DNA from 4 places in the Acidovorax sp. T1 genome. Region 4 is predicted to be linked to each of the others. Evidence: predicted binding sites of a transcription regulator. Region 4 holds the regulator's gene; each other region holds the start of a gene.
What was found. Region 4 encodes sigma-54, which starts transcription at its own class of promoters, with help from an activator protein. Its sites were predicted from a motif close to TGGCANGNAANCTGCTTT; they were not measured.
Positions count from the first base shown of each region.

Region 1: a site for sigma-54 is predicted at 2,296-2,313, ahead of CCX87_RS10740 (PEP-CTERM sorting domain-containing protein). Genes of this name have one in related genera too.
Region 2: a site for sigma-54 is predicted at 2,508-2,525, ahead of CCX87_RS12940 (CmpA/NrtA family ABC transporter substrate-binding protein). Genes of this name have one in related genera too.
Region 3: a site for sigma-54 is predicted at 2,302-2,319, ahead of glnA (type I glutamate--ammonia ligase). Genes of this name have one in related genera too.

Region 1 covers NZ_CP021648.1:2,311,076-2,315,742, reverse strand. The annotation lists gene CCX87_RS10750 (acyl-CoA dehydrogenase) at 1-147, shown strand, start outside; gene CCX87_RS10745 (VanZ family protein) at 144-1,337, opposite strand; gene CCX87_RS10740 (PEP-CTERM sorting domain-containing protein) at 1,576-2,256, opposite strand; gene CCX87_RS10735 (SDR family oxidoreductase) at 2,639-3,430, shown strand; gene CCX87_RS10730 (PaaI family thioesterase) at 3,604-4,029, shown strand; gene CCX87_RS10725 (NADP-dependent oxidoreductase) at 4,142-4,667, shown strand, end outside.
Region 2 covers NZ_CP021648.1:2,736,951-2,741,617, reverse strand. The annotation lists gene CCX87_RS12950 (ABC transporter ATP-binding protein) at 1-68, opposite strand, end outside; gene ntrB (nitrate ABC transporter permease) at 138-1,082, opposite strand; gene CCX87_RS12940 (CmpA/NrtA family ABC transporter substrate-binding protein) at 1,099-2,343, opposite strand; gene CCX87_RS12935 (MetQ/NlpA family ABC transporter substrate-binding protein) at 2,914-3,699, shown strand; gene CCX87_RS12930 (ANTAR domain-containing response regulator) at 3,817-4,443, opposite strand; gene tsaD (tRNA (adenosine(37)-N6)-threonylcarbamoyltransferase complex transferase subunit TsaD) at 4,601-4,667, shown strand, end outside.
Region 3 covers NZ_CP021648.1:1,315,537-1,320,203, forward strand. The annotation lists gene CCX87_RS06285 (sterol desaturase family protein) at 1-409, shown strand, start outside; gene CCX87_RS06290 (EI24 domain-containing protein) at 469-1,377, shown strand; gene CCX87_RS06295 (competence/damage-inducible protein A) at 1,374-2,195, shown strand; gene glnA (type I glutamate--ammonia ligase) at 2,366-3,781, shown strand; gene CCX87_RS06305 (hypothetical protein) at 3,992-4,489, shown strand; gene glnL (nitrogen regulation protein NR(II)) at 4,558-4,667, shown strand, end outside.
Region 4 covers NZ_CP021648.1:3,765,924-3,770,590, forward strand. The annotation lists gene CCX87_RS17490 (THUMP domain-containing class I SAM-dependent RNA methyltransferase) at 1-609, opposite strand, end outside; gene CCX87_RS17495 (acyl-CoA thioesterase) at 606-1,088, opposite strand; gene CCX87_RS17500 (RNA polymerase factor sigma-54) at 1,170-2,759, opposite strand; gene lptB (LPS export ABC transporter ATP-binding protein) at 2,759-3,532, opposite strand; gene lptA (lipopolysaccharide transport periplasmic protein LptA) at 3,544-4,197, opposite strand; gene CCX87_RS17515 (thiol:disulfide interchange protein DsbA/DsbL) at 4,300-4,667, opposite strand, start outside.

The DNA of each region.
Region 1 (4,667 bases), 1.5 Mb from region 4:
GCTACGCTTTCAGTAGCTGCTAGCGCAGGCAGGATGGGCGCTGCACGCTATTTTTACCATTACGAGCTGCCCAAGATCACGGCCTGGCTGAACGTGGTGAACCGCCGCGATTTGATCTGCGCCGCGCTCAGCGAAGAGGCGTTTTAGTCCGCGCGAGCACCCACCCACGCACCCACTTGGCGTGGTCTGCGCGCTGCGGTGCATGCCGACAGCAGCCAGCCCATGCCGATGGCCAGCAGCACCGAGGTGATCTCGGCCGTGCGGGTGGGCAAATAGCGCTGCGTCCATTCGCATGCCAAGGCCAGCATGGCCGTGCAGACGGTCATGCCCCCCGGCAAGGCGCCGTTGCGCACCGTGCTCCACACGATCGCGCCAAAGCACAGGCTTTCAAATGCGCGCGGCGTGATCGCAGACTGCACCCAGGTCGAGAGCGTGGAAGCAAACGGCATCCATTCCATGTCGGCCGGCGGCGTGCGCCACGCCCAGGGCCAGATCGCGTCGAGCAGGTAAGTGGCCAGCGCCACCCATGCCGTGGCCGCCCAGCGCGCCCCTGGCGACCACGCATCCAGCCAGCGCCACAGCAACCAGCCGACCGCCATGCCCAGCACCACCGCCATGCCTGGCGACTGACCCACGACCACGAATTTGCCCACCAGTACCGCCAACGCGGCCACCAGTGCCAACGCCCGCGCGCGGTGCGCCAGATGGGCGGTGCGGGCCAGGTGCGCCACGGCCGCCAAGCCGATCACCGCCATGCCTGCATGCAGCAGCATGCGCCGCGGCTGCCACAGGTCTTGCTGCCACAGCGACTTGATGTTTTGCGCCACCGAGGAAACGTCCAGCGTCGGGATCAGTGGATACAGCTCTGCCACCCACCACAGGGCGATCAGCACCAGCGTGAACCGGTCTGCGCCGGCCCAACCCTGGTGCCGGTTCAGCAGGTGCCCCACCCGCCACCGCGCGACAAACCCGGCGCCCCAGCCCAGCGCATACCCCGCCATGTTGAAGATGACGTCTGAAAGGGCAGGGGTGCGGGGCAGGAATTTTTGCAGCCATTGCAGCGCGCTGGCCAATACCGTGGCCGCCACCAGCCAGCCGGCAAAAAAGGCCCACTTGCGCGGCCGCCCCTGCCCAGCCCAGCCCAGCAGCCCACCGAGGGGAACAAACAAAACGATGTTTTCCACCAGGTCCACCAGACCGATGCGGCCGCTCCAGATGAAAGCCTGCGGCGCAGTGAAGTTCCACTGGAAGGGGAACAGCGAGCCATACACAATGAGCAGCAAAACCAGCGCCAGCGCGACCGGGAGGGTGCGCGAGCGGTCATCGACAGATTTCATGGGCGCCTCGGGTCACTGAATCCGGGATCACACCATACAACACCGTGTGGTGACTCTTGGCGCTGGTCGCCCTGAGCTCAGGTGCTTTTAAATTGATAGCTGTCAGCGCTTTATGGATGGGCGCTACACGCTGTTTTTGCCTTGATGAAAGGCCAATAGTCGATGTAGCTGGCGGCCATGGGTGCCATGGGTGAATGCGCCCGGCAGTGTCTCGCACGCCGGGCGGTCACGCAACCGGTCAACGCTGGTTGCGGCGGCGGATCGAGGCGAGCCCTGCGAGGGCAGCGCCGAGCAGGGCCAGCGAGCCGGGCTCGGGCACATTGTTGGGATCTTCAGGGTTGTTGGCCGAGCGGCCGAAGCGCAGGTCGTCAAACCCAAGAATGTCGTTTGTCGCATTGAAAGTCACGCTGGCGATCAGCTGACCGTAGTCAATGAAGCCAACGAATGCGCCGCCACCGTTGATCGCAGAGGGCATGTTGATGGTCTGGGTAACCGAGGAACCATCCACGTAATTGATGGTTTGCTGTGGGACGAGATCTGTCTGCAGGCCATTCACGAAAAAGCCGAAAGCATCCACTGGGTTGACGAAAGAAAAAGTGACCGAGCCGCCACTTACGGTCCGAAAGAGTGCGCCACCCGCAGTGGTATTGAATCCGCACACGGCGCCACATCCGGGGGTTCCGGTGTTGGTCGTGCCGCCGGTGATGGTGAGGTTGGCTGGCAGGGCCGATTCGAAATCCACGGTGTTCAGGCTGCCTGCGACCGAGAGGAACGATGCCGCGGCTGCGGTCGAGTTCACCATTTGCGCGAGTGTGGACACGTTGTTGTCTGCGGCCAGATAAGTCACGGGCGCAGCCTGCACAGCAAGGCAGGCACCCGACAGAATGCTTGCGATGGCGAGTTTGTTTGTCATTGACATAACGGTTTCTCCTGGGGTGGGTTTTGGATCCACTGTTACAAAGCACGCTTTGTGCCATCAATGAAAATCGTTATAAATCAATGACTTGCTGATTTTTCTGGCTGCGGTAACGTCTCAGGTGTAAATAAATTCGACGGATCAACAGGGTGATCCAGCCGCTTCGGGACGAAGGGCTGGCGGCGACGCTTTGGCAGCGGCATTGCGACCATGCAATGCGCGGATGCCCTGTGCTGGGCGTGGCACAGGTGTGTTGGCTGTTCTCGTCCGCGTTTCCCAATCGCCCAGGCGACAGACCCCGCCGCCGCGCCCACGCACAATGCATCGCAATGCAGTGCCAGGCTGGTTGCTGGCCTTGGCCCCATTCAAACCAGGAGACGACGACATGACCCGCACCATCCAACAATTGTTTGACCTCACCGGCAAGACGGCCCTTGTCACCGGTGGCTCGCGCGGGCTGGGCCTGCAGCTGGCGCATGCGCTGGGGGAGGCTGGCGCCAGGATCATGCTGAGTTCGCGCAAGGCGTCAGACCTGGAAGAGGCCACGGCCGACCTGCAGGCCGCCGGCATCGATGCGCGCTGGATCGCCGCCGACTGCGCCCAGGAGGCCGACATTCGGCAACTGGCCGATGAAACCCTGCAGCGCATGGGCAATGTGGATATCTTGGTCAACAATGCCGGCGCGGCCTGGGGCGCGCCCGCCGAAGACCACCCGGTCGAGGCCTGGGACAAGGTGATGAACCTCAACGTGCGCGGCTACTTCATCCTCAGCCAGCACATCGCCAAGCACAGCATGATTGCGCGGCGCAGCGGCAGCATCATCAACGTGGCGTCCATCGCGGGCCTGGGTGGCAACCCGAGCGGCATGAACACCATTGCCTACAACACCTCCAAGGGTGCGGTCATCAATTTCACGCGGGCGCTGGCCGCCGAATGGGGCAAGTACAACATCCGCGTCAATGCCATCTGCCCGGGGTTCTTTCCCAGCAGGATGACGGTGGGCACCTTGAAGGCCATGGGCGAGGAAGCGCTGGCCGCCCACGCCCCGCTGGGTCGCCTGGGCGATGACGAAGACCTCAAGGGCCTGTGTGCCCTGTATGCATCGGATGCGGGCAAGCACATCACCGGCCAATGGCTGGCGGTGGATGGCGGGGTGAGCGTGGTGACCGGCGGATGAGTTGGCGGGCGCCGGCTTTTGAGGGCGGCGCGTTCTGCTTGGGGCTGTCTGGATGGCTTGGAGGCCAGTCCTGCGGCGTGCAAATGCCGTGGGCAAGCGGTCAAGCCCCCAAACCCCGCAGCAGTGCAACAAGGACTATCCTTTCTGCCTTTTCATGAACCCTGGAGTTGCCTGTGTTGAATTTTGGTGCCGAAATCCCGTTTGTCAGCCATCTTGGTTTCACGCTGCACCGCATGTCGGGGGGCGAGTCAGAGTTGCATTACGAAGCGCGCCCTGAGCACCTGAACTCATTTGACGTCACCCACGGTGGTGCGTCGATGACCTTGCTGGACGTGACTCTGGCCACGGCGGCACGCAGCGATACGCCCGACTTTGGCGTGGTCACCATCGAGATGAAGACCAGCTTCATGCGGCCCGCGCGCGGGCCGTTGGTGGCCAAGGGTCGGCTCATCCACCGCACCGCCAGCATGGCTTTCGCTGAAGGCACAGTGTTCGATGCCGAGGGCCGCGTCTGCAGCCACGCCACCGGCACGTTCAAGTATGTGCGACGCCAGCCTGCTGAAGCCGCCGACGGGCAGCGGGTGATTTCGACGGATTGAAGGGCGCTCCGGCACAAGGATGTACTGGAGCCGTTTTTGAGCCAAATCGGGCTCTTGCGCAGTATTCATAAGCGCAAGCAGCTATTAAAACAGTAGTAAAAAGGAGTCTTCCATGCCCCGCAACCAACAAATCGTTCTCGACAACCGCCCCCAGGGCGAGGCCGTGACCAGCAACTTCAAGCTGGTCGCCACCGACACCCCCGCGCTCCAGGATGGTGAGGTGCTGGTGCGCCACCACTACTTGAGCCTGGACCCCTATATGCGCGGCCGCATGAACGAGAGCAAAAGCTATGCGGCCAGCCAGCCGCTGGGCGAGGTGATGATTGGCGGCACGGTGGGTGAGGTGGCCGAGAGCAAGAACCCCAAGTTCGCTGTGGGTGACAAGGTGGTGGGCATGGGCGGCTGGCAGGAATACAGCGTGGTCGATGGCAATGCCGTGGGCGCGCTGCGCAAGGTGGACACCACCCATGTGCCGCTGTCGCACTACCTGGGCGCCGTGGGCATGCCCGGCGTGACGGCCTGGTATGGGCTGGTGAAGATCATTGCGCCCAAGGCGGGCGACACCGTGGTGGTGAGCGCTGCCACCGGCGCCGTGGGCAGCGCCTTTGCCGCACTGGCCAAGGCGCGTGGCTGCCGCG
Region 2 (4,667 bases), 1.0 Mb from region 4:
TTGGCGGTCTTGAAGGTCTGCTCGACGCCCTGGATCTCGATGAACTTGGTGGTGAGAGATGTATTCATGATGTTCTCCATTGCCGTTCGCCTTGAGCGTGTCGAAAGGCTTCGACAAGCTCAGCCCGAACGGCGTTGTCAGCTCTTGACTTCCTCGAACGTAAATGCCGTGGCCAGCTTGATGAGTGCATATTCAAGCACCAGCCCGACGATGCCAATCACGAAGATGGCGATGATGATGTTCTTGACGTTCAGGTTGTTCCACTCGTCCCACACCCAAAAGCCAATGCCCACGCCGCCCGTCAGCATCTCGGCCGCCACGATCACCAGCCAGGCCGTGCCCACGGCCAGGCGCACGCCGGTCAGCATGTAAGGCAGCACGGCGGGGAACAAAATCTTGGTGGCGATCTTCCACTCAGACAGGTTCAGCACGCGGGCCACGTTCATGTAGTCCTGCGGCACGCGTTGCACGCCGGTGGCGGTGTTGATGATCATGGGCCAGATCGAGCAGATGAAGATGGTCCAGATGGCCGCCGGGTTGGCGCCCTTGAACACCAGCAAACCAATGGGCAGCCAGGCCAGCGGCGACACCGGCCGCAGCAGGCTGATGAGCGGGTTGAACATGCGCGACAGGAAGTTGAAGCGCCCGATCACAAAACCCGCCGGAATGCCCACCACCGCCGCCAGCCCGAAGCCCACGGCCACGCGCTGCAGCGAGGCCAGCACGTTCCAGCCCACGCCCTGGTCGTTGGGGCCGTTGCTATAGAACGGGTTGCGGAACACTTCCAGCGCCTGCAGCCAGGTCTCGTGGGGGCCGGGAATGCTGTTGCCGGTGCTGGCCGACACCAGCGCCCACAGCCCCACCAGCAAGCCAAGGCCGCACAGCGGCGGCAGCACCGCCAGCCAGAAGCCACGCGAGCGGGCCGCCCAGTCACGCCCCGGCAGGGGGGCAGGCGGGGTCGCTGGTTTTAAGTGATTTTGGCCGCTAGCGCTTGCTGGTTGTGCGCTGGTAGCTATATTTGTAATAGCATCATGCGGGGCTGGCGTGGGCTCCAGCGGGGAGTGGAATACGGCGCTGACCATGGTGGTCTCCTATTGCTCAGGCTTTGATCTTGAAACCGTCGGCGTACTTGGCGGGGTCCTTGCCGTCCCACACCACGCCGTCGATCAGCTTGCTGGTGCGCAGCACATCCTTGGGCACGTTCACCTTGAGGGCGCTGGCCACCGATTTGTAAAGCTCTACCTGGTTCACCTGCTTGGCCACGGCCAGGTAGTCGGGGTGGCTCTTGAGCAGGCCCCAGCGCTTGTGCTGGGTGAGGAACCACATGCCGTCCGACAGATAGGGAAAGTTCACCGCACCGTCGTTGAAGAACTTCATGTGGTTGGGGTCGTCCCAGGTCTTGCCCATGCCGTTCTGGTAGCGGCCCAGGATGCGTTGGTTGATCGCGTCCACGCCCGTGTTCACATAGGCCTTGCCGGCAATCGTCTCGGCCATTTTCATTTTGTTGGACAGGCTGGCGTCGATCCACTGGCTGGCTTCGAGCACCGCCATCATCACGGCGCGCGTGGTGTTGGGGTGCTTTTTGACGAACTCGGCCGTGGTGCCCAGCACCTTCTCGGGGTGGTCCTTCCAGATGTCCTGCGTGGTGTTGGCCGTGATGCCGATGCCGTCCATGATGGCGCGGTGGTTCCAGGGCTCGCCCACGCAAAAACCGTCCATGTTGCCCACGCGCATGTTGGCCACCATCTGCGGCGGCGGCACGGTAATCAGCTTGGCGCCCGACAGCGGGTTGATGCCCGCCGCCGCCAGCCAGTAGTGCATCCACATCGCGTGCGTGCCGGTGGGGAAGGTGCCGGCAAAGGTGTATTCGCGCTTTTCCTTGGCCATCAGCGCCGCCAGCGACGGGCCGTCCACCGCGCCCTTGTCGGCCAAGGCTTTGGACAGCGTGATGGCCTGGCCGTTGTGGTTCAGGTTCATCAGCACCGCCATGTCTTTCTTGGGGCCGGCCGTGCCCAGGTGCACGCCATACACCAGGCCATACAGCACATGGGCAAAGTCCAACTCGCCGTTCACCAGCTTGTCGCGCACGCCGGCCCAGCTGGCCTCTTTGGTGGGAATGATGGTCACGCCGTACTTCTTGTCAAAGCCCAGCACCGAGGCCATCACCACGCTGGCGCAGTCGGTCAGCGGGATGAAGCCGATCTTCACTTCCTTTTTTTCCGGGGCGTCCGAGCCCTGGGCGTGGACGAGCGCACGCAGCGCGGGGCTGATGCCTACCGCACCCACGGTGGCGGCTTGCAGCACGGTGCGGCGGTTGAGGCTGGTTTTCAACAGATCGGTCATGGGGCTTCCCTTGGGCGTGGCAAAACAAAAAAGGCGTCCTCACACCGCGCCGGCTGCATGGGGCAGCGGTGCGCGGGTGGGGACGCCTTTGTCCGGGTTCTGACCACATCCGCCCGCCGTTGGGCGGAGTGGCCAATGCAGACCTGTGAGGGTCTGACCCTGTCAATGCAAGCCCTGTGCCAGCTTGCGGAAATTGTGTTTGCTATTTATTTAGGAGCTGTATGCGTAATAAATACGGGCGATTTACAGCTATTTGATGCAGAAATCCTGTGAACGCCAGCGCACCGCTGTTGTGCGATGCACCATCAGGGCGCGGGAAAGTCGCTGTGTTGTGAGGCGAGCGCGGCGGCAGGCAGAAACAGAAACGGCAAAAACCACAGCGCACCGTTGCGCCCAGTGAGTGCAAACGACAGTGATTTCAGAGAATTGCATATAAAACACTATTTTTATATCAGAAATTAGCTAAAGAGTCATCTTTAGATCGTTTTCGTCGTTACACTTGCCGCCAAGCGTCAGGGTTATCCCGCATTTTTGACCCTGCCGTGCCTTCATTCATCGAAAGAGCCTGTCATGTTGAAAAAGACCCTGTCCGCACTCGCCCTCGCAGTCTTGGCCGTCAGCACCCATGCAGCCGACGTGCTGAAAGTGGCCGCAACGGCCGTGCCCCATGCCGAAATCCTGAACTTTGTGAAGCCCCAGCTCAAGGCCCAGGGCGTGGATCTGCAGGTCAAGGAGTTCAGCGACTACATTCAGCCCAACGCGGCGGTCGAAGACAAGCAGCTGGACGCCAACTTCTTCCAGCACCAGCCCTACCTGGACAGCTACAACAAGGACCGCAAGAGCAGCCTGGTGCAGGTGCCCAATGGCAAGGTGCATGTGGAGCCCTTCGGCGCTTACTCCAGCAAGATCAAGAACGTGAAGGACCTGAAGGATGGCGCCACGGTGGCGATTCCGAACGACCCCTCCAACGGTGGCCGCGCGCTGATCTTGCTGGCCAAGCAAGGGCTGATCGAGCTCAAGGACCCCAAGAGCCTCACGCCCACGCCCCTGGACGTGGCCAAGAACCCCAAGAAGCTGAAGTTCAAGGAACTTGAGGCGCCCCTGCTGCCCCGTGCACTGGCCGATGTGGATCTGGCCCTGATCAACACCAACTACGCCATCGAAGCCAAGCTCAACCCCACCAAGGATGCGCTGTTCATCGAAGGCGCAGATTCGCCCTACACCAACATCGTTGCGGCCCGCGCGGACCGTGCCAACGACGCCAACATCGCCAAGCTGATCAAGGCCCTGCACACGCCGGAAGTGAAGAAGTTCATCCAGGACAAGTACAAGGGGGCCGTGGTTCCTGCGTTCTGAGCGCGCCTCGGCCTCGTTGCATACCATCCAAAACGCTGCTTTCGGGCAGCGTTTTTTTGTCAGGACGGATGCCTGTTCAATCCGCTGGGTCGGCCAACGCGCCCATGGGCCCACGCCTCAACCCAGCAAGTCCATCACATCCAGCATGCGCTGCGCCACATCGACCAGCTTGAGGCCCTTGTCCATGGCGGTCTTGCGCAGTTTTTCGTAGGCGGCCTGTTCGCTCAGCCCCTGGCGCTGCATGAGCAGGCCCTTGGCGCGGTCGATGGTCTTGCGGTCTTTGAGCTCTGTGCGCGCGTCGGCCAGTTCGGTGCGCAGGGCCTGTTCGTGCTGAAAGCGCGCCATGGCCACATCCAGGATGGGGCGGATGCGCTGGGGCGCCAGCCCTGCCACGATGTAGGCAGACACGCCCGCAGCCACGGCGTCCTTTACATGCGTGGTGTCTTCATCGTTGGTGAACATGACGATGGGGCGGCGGGCGTCGCGCGTGGCCATTACCACATGTTCCAGCGCGTCGCGGGCCTCGCTTTCTGCGTCCACGATGATCAGGTCGGGCTGCAGCTGGGCCAGCCGCTCGCTCAAAAAAACATCGGCCGGCAGCGTGGCGATGAGGTTGAAATTGTTTTCCAGCAGGCCAATGCGCAGCGCCCGCGAGCGCTCGGCCTGGGTGGCGGCGTGTTCGTCGTCGGGGTCGGCAATGGCCAGGTCGGGGGCCACCACCACAATGCGCAGGGCGTCGGTCATACCAGATGGTAAGCAAAATTTACGCCACAAGTTGGTGCGCCGGGATGGTGCACAGCGCTGGTGCGGGCTGTGAATCTGGTGGTCGCCACGCCGGGCTTTGCGCCCGCATTCAGACTGCAGGCGTGGCCGCGATGGCCCCGGGTTTTACACTTGGGGCATGAGCTTGCTGATCCTGGGTATTGAATCTTCGTGCGATGAAACCGGCGTGGCGCTGGTCCGCTCTA
Region 3 (4,667 bases), 1.6 Mb from region 4:
GGCGATTACCCAGCTGAGCGAAAGCTTTCAGCACGCCAACCTGCGCCTGTGGTTTGGCCGCTGGGGTGAGCGGCTGTGGATCAGTCCCCGGTTTCACCGCCGGCACCACACCATCGGCTTCGGCCATGAAACCACGCCAGCGGTGAATCCATCCACACCACCCGTCGACATGGCCCCAGGCGCGCTGCCGCCCACGGGGCGAAAGGCGGTTTTGGGCGGACACAACTTCGGCGTGCTGTTGCCCTGGTGGGACATGTTGTTTGGTACGGCCGATTTCCAGCTTCGCTACGAACCCACGGGGGTGAGGGACCAGGTGGAGCCCGATCCGCAGGGCCGTCTGCGCGACTATGGCAGAGGGTTCTGGTCCCAGCAATGGCGCGGAGTGCTCAGGCTGGTTGGCAAGGCCTGAACCCGCATTCAAGCCACCCGTTGAGCCGGTTCCCAGGCAGTCAAGGTATGCTTGCCGGCATGGGACTCTTGGTTGATTCTTTCTGGCGCGCAGCGGTGTATTGCCTGCGACCGCGCGTGATCATGCTGTCAATGGTGCCATTGCTGCTGATCGGGGTGTTGGGCGGCGCCCTGGGCTATTTCTACTGGGATGGTGCCGTACGGGGCATGCGCGCGTTGATGGAGTCTTCCACGCTGCTGGCCCCCTTCTGGGGCTGGTTGCACGCCTGGGGCGTGGGCGACGTGACCGCTGTGATGGCGCCGCTCATGGTGATCCTGATTGTCACGCCCGTGCTGGTGATGTTCTCCCTGCTGGCAGTTGCCCTGCTGATGACGCCCGCACTGGTCACCCTGGTCGCCCAGCGTCGTTTTCCCCATCTCGAGCGCAAGAAGGGCGGCTCTTTCTGGGCTGGCGCGGTGTGGTCTTTGGGTTCCACCGTGCTGGCAGTGATGGCCCTGGTGGTGTCGATTCCGCTGTGGCTGGTGCCACCTCTGGTGTTGGTGCTGCCGCCGCTGATCTGGGGCTGGCTGACCTACCGCGTCATGGCGTTCGATGCGCTGGCCGAGCATGCCAGCAAGGAAGAGCGGCGCGAGATATTGCGCCGCCACCGAACCCGCCTGTTGGGTATCGGTGTGTTGGCCGGTTATCTGGGCGCGGCGCCCAGCCTTGTATGGGCTTCCGGCGTGGTTTTTGCGGCGGCTTTTTTTATTTTGGTGCCGCTGGCGATCTGGATCTACACACTGGTTTTTGCCTTTTCTTCCCTTTGGTTTGCGCACTACTGCCTTGCCGCGCTGGAGCGCCTGCGGCAGGAGGGCGGTGCACCGTCGGCAACGGTGGCCCCTGCCAGCGATCCAGCTGCTGTGGCCATTGCAGTCCACCCCGGCGCAGCCCCTGATGCAACCTTCATTTCGGAGAAAGAATTGCCATGAGTTCGCATATTGGCCTGATCATCGTGGGCGATGAGATTCTTTCGGGCAAGCGTGCCGACAAGCATATGCCCAAGGTCATCGAGTTGCTGGCGGCACGCGGGCTGGCCTTGTCGTATGTTGACTATGTGGGCGACAGTCCCGAGCGCCTCACAGCCACGCTGCACCGTGCGTTCGCGTCGGGCGATATGGTGTTTTCATGCGGCGGCATTGGCGCCACTCCGGATGACCACACGCGCCAGTGCGCGGCCAGGGCGCTGGGTGCGGATCTGGTGCTGCACCCGCAAGCCGAGGCCCTGATCCGCGAGCGCATGCAGGATGTGGCGCGCGAGCAGGGCGTGCCCTATGAGGCAGACCGTCCGGACAACGTGCATCGGCTCAACATGGGCATGTTTCCCCAGGGCGCGCGCATCGTGCCCAACCCCTACAACAAAATCCCCGGCTTCAGCTGCAATGGCCCGGGAGGCGGGGCAGTGCATTTTGTACCGGGCTTTCCGGTGATGGCGTGGCCCATGATCGCATGGGTGCTGGACCACGAATACCCGCATCTTTTCAATTGTTCGCCGCAGACCGAACAGTCCGTCATTGTCTTTGGCTCGCTGGAGGCGGTGCTCACGCCCCTGATGCAACGCATTGAGCAAGAGCACCCCGGAATCCGGGTGTTCAGCCTGCCCAGCGTTGATCACCCGCAATATGGGCGCCACATAGAATTGGGCGTGAAGGGACCGGCTGCAGACGTTCCTGCTGCGTGGGCAGGCCTGCAAACGGGCTTGCACGCCATTGGTGCTCGATGCGGCCCTGAATTGGTGCGAAACCTGTAGTGAGCTCTAAAAAATGCATGAATGCACCGTTTTGGTGATATTTGGTGCCGGGGCTTCAGCGGCTTTGCCCTGAGTGCTCCGTCCCAGTGCAGGCAAGGCACTCGCCTGGCACGCAAACTGCTTTTCGCTTGGCAGACTTTTTTAACAAGCGTTTTACCCAGGAGAACCTGATGGCCAAGACCGTTGCAGACGTAATGAAGCTGGTGAAGGAGAACGAAGTCAAATTCGTGGACTTCCGTTTTACCGATACCCGTGGCAAACAGCAGCACACCACCGTGCCCGTCTCACATTTTGACGAAGAAAAATTCATTTCGGGCCATGCCTTTGACGGCTCGTCGATTGCTGGATGGAAAGGCATCGAAGCCTCCGATATGCAGCTGATTCCTGACCCGAATTCGGCCAACATCGACCCGTTTTTCGAAGAAACGACGCTGATCCTGACCTGCGACGTGATCGAGCCCAGCGATGGCAAGGCCTATGACCGCGATCCTCGCTCGGTGGCCAAGCGCGCCGAGGCCTACCTGAAGGCCTCTGGCTTGGGCGATACGGCATTCTTCGGCCCCGAACCCGAATTCTTCATCTTCGACGGTGTGCGTTGGAGCACCGATCCCAATCACACCTTCTACGAAATCGAAGAGTACGAAGCACCCTGGAACACCGGCTCCAAGCTTGAAGGTGGCAACCGCGGCCACCGCCCCACCGTCAAGGGCGGCTACTTCCCCGTGCCTCCCGTCGACAGCACGCAGGACATGCGCGCCGAGATGTCGCTGATCCTCGAATCCCTGGGCATTCCGGTTGAAGTGTTCCACCACGAAGTGGCGGGCGCTGGCCAGAATGAAATCGGCACGCGTTTCAGCACCCTGGTCGAGCGCGCCGACTGGACCATGCTGCAAAAGTATGTGATCCACAACGTGGCCAATGCCTACGGCAAGACAGCCACCTTCATGCCCAAGCCCTACCACGGTGACAACGGCTCGGGTATGCATGTGCACCAGTCGGTCTGGAAAGATGGCAAGAACCTGTTTGCAGGCGACGGCTACGCCGGCCTGTCGGACTTCGCTCTGTACTACATCGGCGGCATCATCAAGCACGCCCGTGCGCTGAACGCCATCACCAACCCTGGCACCAACAGCTACAAGCGCCTGGTGCCCCACTTTGAAGCCCCGGTGAAGCTGGCCTACTCGGCCAAGAACCGCTCTGCCTCGATCCGCATTCCTTACGTGGCCAACCCCAAGGGCCGTCGCGTGGAAGCCCGCTTCCCCGATCCACTGATGAACCCCTACCTGGGCTTTGCGGCACTGCTGATGGCGGGTCTGGACGGCGTGGAAAACAAGATCCATCCCGGCGAAGCCGCAACCAAGGATCTGTACCATCTGCCGCCAGAAGAAGACAAGCTGGTTCCAACCGTCTGCCACAGCCTGGACCAAGCGCTGGAAGCCCTGGACGCCGACCGTGGCTTCCTGACCAAGGGTGGCGTGTTCTCTGAAAGCATGATCGACGCCTACATCGACTTGAAGATGAGCGAAGTCACGCGTTTTCGCATGGCGGTGCATCCGGTCGAATACGACATGTACTACTCGCTGTAATCGTCTGCCCGCAGGCGATGGCATCCAAAGGCGGCGCAAGCCGCCTTTTTTCATGGTGCCACGATATGTTGAGGTCGGGTCAGGAACCAAGCCATCATCTGTTGCATCCTTTCCCAATAGCCTGTATCGGTTGCGGTTGCCCAATTGGTGATGCGTGGCGATTAGGGGATACTCAACAGCACCCCTGCATAGCATGTGCGAGGACACTGAATGAAAAAATCGCTCACTACCCTGATAGTCATCGCTGCCCTGGCGCCCGCCGCCTGGGCACAAGACCGCATCTACCGCTGCGGCAATGAATACACCAACAACGCCGCCCAAGCCAAGGAACGCGGCTGCAAGCTGGTCGAAGGCGGCAACGTGACGGTGGTGCAGGGCGCCCGCGCCAAGGCATCTGGCGTTGCAACCCCCGGTGCTTCTACTGCCTCGCCCGCCGGTGCACCACGCGTGGAAAACAACGACCAGCGCGCGCGCGATGCGGATGCCCGGGCCATTCTGGAGTCCGAGTTGCGCAAGGCCGAGGCACGCCACGCCGAATTGCTCAAGGAATACAACAACGGTGCGCCCGAGCGCAATGCGCTGGACCTGCGCAACCCGCAGGTTTACCTGGAGCGCACGGCCGAACTCAAGGCCAGTGTTGCGCGCAGCGAGAGTGATCTGGCCGGAATCCGTCGCGAGCTGGCACGCCTTCCAGGCAGTCCGAAGTAAGCGCGATGGAGCGCTCGGTGCCCGATTCTCCCGCCGCTGAAACGGAGCGCTTTCACCCGCTGGACCTGATGTCTACGCTGGTGGCAGTGCTGCGTTCAGACGGCGCCGTGCAGTTTGCCAATGCGTCGCTGGAGAATACGCTGGGGTTGTCGCGGCGCATGCTGGAGGGCTTGGACTT
Region 4 (4,667 bases):
GTACAGCGGCACGGGGTTGTCGCCCAGGGGGTCCCAGCCGCTGGCGGCGATCATGGCGGCGGCCAGGGTTTCCTTGAGCGGCGCGTCGCCCTTGTCCTCGCGCCAGCCGCGCTTGAACAGCGGCTCGCCCGAGGTGTCGATGTAGATCGTGGCCTCTTCGGTGGTCAGGTGCAGGTGGATGCGCACGTCGGGCCACTGCGTGTTCACGTCGGGGCGCACGCCGCTCTTGGCGCGAAAGCGGTCGGCCACCGCGTCCTTGATCTTGAGGCCGGCGAAGTTCAGGCTTTGCAGCGGGCTGTGCTGCGCCGTCACCTCGACCTTGAAGGTCTGGCGCGTGGTGAACCAGATCTCCCAGGCCACGTCGCTGGCGGCTGCGTACAGGTCGTTCTCGGAGCGATAGGGCCGGTGCGCGAGCTGCACCAGCACGCGTTGCGCCAGGCGGCTGTGCAGGTTCAACAGCAGCGCCTCGCGCCAGGACGCGCGCAGCAGCACGCCGCCCCTGCCGGTGAGCAGGTCTTGCCCCGTGAGGCCGGTGATGCCATGCACCTCGTCGGCCAGAAAGCCCTCGACGCCCGCGGCGCAGGGGAGAAAAAGTTGGAGTTGGTTCATGTCGATGGGGAAGATACGCGCTCGGGCACAGCGGGGAAACCGGGCTCACCCGCGCGGGCCCGCAGCAGCTGGCGGATGGATTCGGGAATCGGCGCCACCTTGCGGTCGCTCTTGCCGATGAAGACGATGCCGGTCTTGCCGCGCGCCACCTCGCGGCCTTGCGTCTTTTCAGTCATTCGAAAGACGAGGTCGAAACCATAGCGATTGAAGTCTGCGGGCGCCATCTCCACGCGCATGGTCTCGCCGTGAAAACCCTCGGACCGGTACTGCGCCACGATGTCTCCCACCACGATGGACAGCCCGCCCACATCCGCCTCGGGGTAACCCAGCGACTGGAAGAAGCGCACACGCGCCTCGGACACCAGCGAGAGCAGCTGTGCGTTGTCCAGGTGCCCGCCCTGGTTGACGTGGCTGATGTAGATCTGCATCTCGGTGGCAAAGCCGAAGTGCGGGGGAAGGTCGAAAACAATGCGGGCCATGGCGTACAAGCGGGTGAGAGGGTCAACGAAACAAAAAAACAACCAACGGGCGCACAACCCGCGCACCCGCCAGCGAAGGGCCTACAAAGCCTTGCGCAGGTTGGCCGGCGCGATCTTGAGCGCCTCGCGGTATTTGGCCACGGTGCGGCGCGCGCACTCGATGCCCTGCTCCTTGAGCATCTCGGCGATCTGGCTGTCGGACAGCGGCTTGGCGGGGTTTTCAGCGGCGACGAACTGCTTGATCAGCGCACGCACCGCCGTGCTGGAGGCGTTGCCGCCGGTCTCGGTGCCCAGGCCCGAGCCAAAGAAGTATTTGAGCTCATAGGTGCCGATCGGCGTGGCCATGTACTTGGCGGTGGTCACGCGGCTGATGGTGGACTCGTGCAGGCCCAGCTCATCGGCGATGTCGCGCAGCACCAGCGGGCGCATGGCCAGCTCGCCGTGGGTGAAAAAGTTTTTCTGCCGCTCGACGATGGCGCGCGAGACGCGCAGGATGGTGTCAAAGCGCTGCTGGATGTTCTTGATGAACCAGCGCGCCTCCTGCAGGCGCTGCTGCATGCCCTGGTGGCCCTCGCCGCCCTTGTGGCCGCGCAGCGCGCCGGCGTAGATGTCGTGCACACGCAGGCGCGGCATCACGTCGGGGTTGAGCTGCACGATGAAGTTGTGCTGGCCGCTGTGCCCATTGGCGCGGCCGGCTTTGCGCACGATGACGTCGGGCACGATGATGTTGCGCTCCACATCGGCAAAGCGGCGGCCGGGGCGTGGCTCCAGCCGGGCAATCAGGGCCATGGCGGCGCGCGTGCGCTCTTCGCCATCGCCACAGGCCTGGGTGAGGCGGCGGATGTCGCGGCGCGCCAGCATCTCCAGCGGCTGCTGGCAGATGGAGAGGGCGGTCTGCACGGTGCCGGGGTCGATCCCGCTGTCTTCGTCGGCGGCCAGGGCCTTGAGCTGCAGCGTCAGGCATTCGGCCAGGTTGCGCGCGCCCACGCCCACGGGCTCCAGGCTTTGCAGCAGGCGCTGCGCCACGGTGAAACGGTGCACCAGCTCGTCGATCTGCTCGAGATTGCCCTCACCAGCCAGGCCCGTGGCCAGCTCTTGGAGCGGCTCTTCAAGGTAGCCGTCGTCGTTGAGCGATTCAATCAGGAAGCGCAGCGCGGCGCGGTCGATCTCGGACAGGCGCAGCGCCAGGGCCTGGCGGTGCAGAAACGACGTGAGGGACTCGTGCGAGCGCGCCAGCTCGGTGGCATCGGCCTCGTCGCCTTCGGAGTCGTTGCGGTTGCGGGCGGGCGCATCACCGCCCCACTCGGCATCGTTGGGCGCCATTTCCACGGTGCCGTCGCCGCTCCAGTCGGGTTCGTCCGCGCTGGTGCTGGGGGTTTCCGCATCATTTTGGCCTTCAGCGCTAGTGCTGCTTGCGCTGGCAGCTCCTGAATACATAGCATCATCGGCGCTGTAGTCGTCGGCCTGCGCGGGGGTGTCGGCGGCTTCCAGGCCGAACTCCTCGCGCGGCGCCTCTTCGGCGGTGCGCTCCAGAAACGGGTTCTCGTCAAGCATCTGCTCGACTTCCTGCGAGAGTTCGAGTGTGGACAGCTGCAACAGCCGGATGGATTGTTGCAACTGCGGCGTGAGCGACAGGTGCTGCGAAACGCGCAGAGACAGGCCGGGTTTCATCACATCCTGAAGTGCTCGCCGAGATAGACGCGTCTTACCTCGGCGTTGTCAACGATTTCGGCCGGCGTGCCCTGGGCGAGCACGCGGCCATCGCTGATGATGAAGGCGTGGTCGCAGATGCCCAGCGTCTCGCGCACGTTGTGGTCGGTGATCAGCACGCCGATGCCGCGCGCCTTCAAAAAACCAATGATCCGCTGGATCTCGATCACCGCGATCGGGTCGATGCCGGCAAACGGCTCGTCGAGCAGGATGAAGCGCGGCTGGGTGGCCAGGGCGCGGGCGATCTCGACCCGGCGGCGTTCGCCGCCCGACAGCGCCAGGGCCGGTGATTCGCGCAGGTGATCCACGCGCAGCTCCTGCAGCAAGGCCGTGAGACGCGCTTCAATCTCGGCCCGGGGCAGGGGCTTGCCGTCGTCGCCGCGCTGCAGCTCCAGCACGGCGCGCACGTTCTCTTCGACGTTCAGCTTGCGAAAGATCGACGCCTCTTGCGGCAGATAGGACAGCCCCAGGCGCGAACGCCGGTGGATGGGCATGTTCGCCACCGAATGGCCATCGATGCGGATATCACCGCCATCGCAGCGCACCAGCCCCACGATCATGTAAAACGAGGTGGTCTTGCCAGCGCCATTGGGGCCAAGCAAGCCCACCACTTCGCCCTTTTGCACGACCAGCGACACGTCCTTGACGACCTTGCGGCTGCCATAGGATTTTTCGAGGTGTTCGACTTCCAGGCGGCTGCCCGTCTGGGTATCTGGGCCTTGACCTTGATTCACCGTCACAGCACTCACTTGCTTGCACCACCGAGCGAGTTGCTGGGACGCAGCACCGGCCCGCTGGCCGCGGGGGCCGGGGCCACAGCGCCGGCAGGCTGCTCCTTGGCCGGCGACAGCACGGCGCGCACGCGGCCGCCCGGGGCGGGTACATCGCCCGGCACGCTGGCGGCCGACTTTTTCTGGCCATCGACCGTGAACACGTCGGTGAGGTTGTTGTAAACGATGACGGCGCCCGACACATCATCGGTCACCACCGATTCCCGATAGCGGCGCATCTCGGCGCGGGTGATGAAACGCACGTTGTCGGCCTTGCCGTCGTATTCGATGATTTCACTCTCGCCTTCGATGAACTCGTCCGGTGCGCCGGCCGGGGTGTCGCGCTTTTGCCGGAAGAACGCGCGCTTGCCGGGCTCGGCCGTCACGACGCCGTACTGGTAGCCATCGGCATCCTGGCGCACATCGAGCCGCGCGCCGCGCAGCACGATGGAGCCCTTGGTCATGACCACCCGGCCCGTGAAAACACTGGTCTGCTTGAGCTCATCGTGGCGCAACGCATCGGCCTCGATGTTCATGGGCTTGTTGCGGTCGGCTTTTTCGGCAAAGCCCACGCCAGGGGCGCAGGCCAAGGCCGTCAGCAGCAGGATGGGGAGGAAACTTTTTTTCATGAGGCACGAATCTTGCACGGATTGTAGCCATGCACGGGGGGGGCGGCCCATAAAAAAAGCCCGCAGGCGCGGGCTTCTCGAACGGGTAGGCGCTGTGCGGGATCAGCCCTTGCGCGCCACGCCCGCCAGATACTCCACCACCTGCAACACGGTCTGCATGCTGCCGGCCATGGTGCCATCGGTATAGAACCGGCCAGCCACGCCCATCGAGGGAACGCCCTCCACGCCATAACCCTCTTGCAGCGCCGAGGCACGGCGCACCTGACTGGCCACAGTGAAGGAGGTATAGACCTCCTTGAACTTGGCGGCGTCCACGCCCTGCTGGGCCACCCAGGCAAAGATATCGTCATCCTTGGCCAGCTTGAGCTTTTCGACGTGGATGGCACGGAACACCTTGGCGTGCAGGGTGTCGAGCTTGCCCATACCTTCGAGCGTGAAATACAGCTTTTGCTGCGGCACGAAGCTGGCGT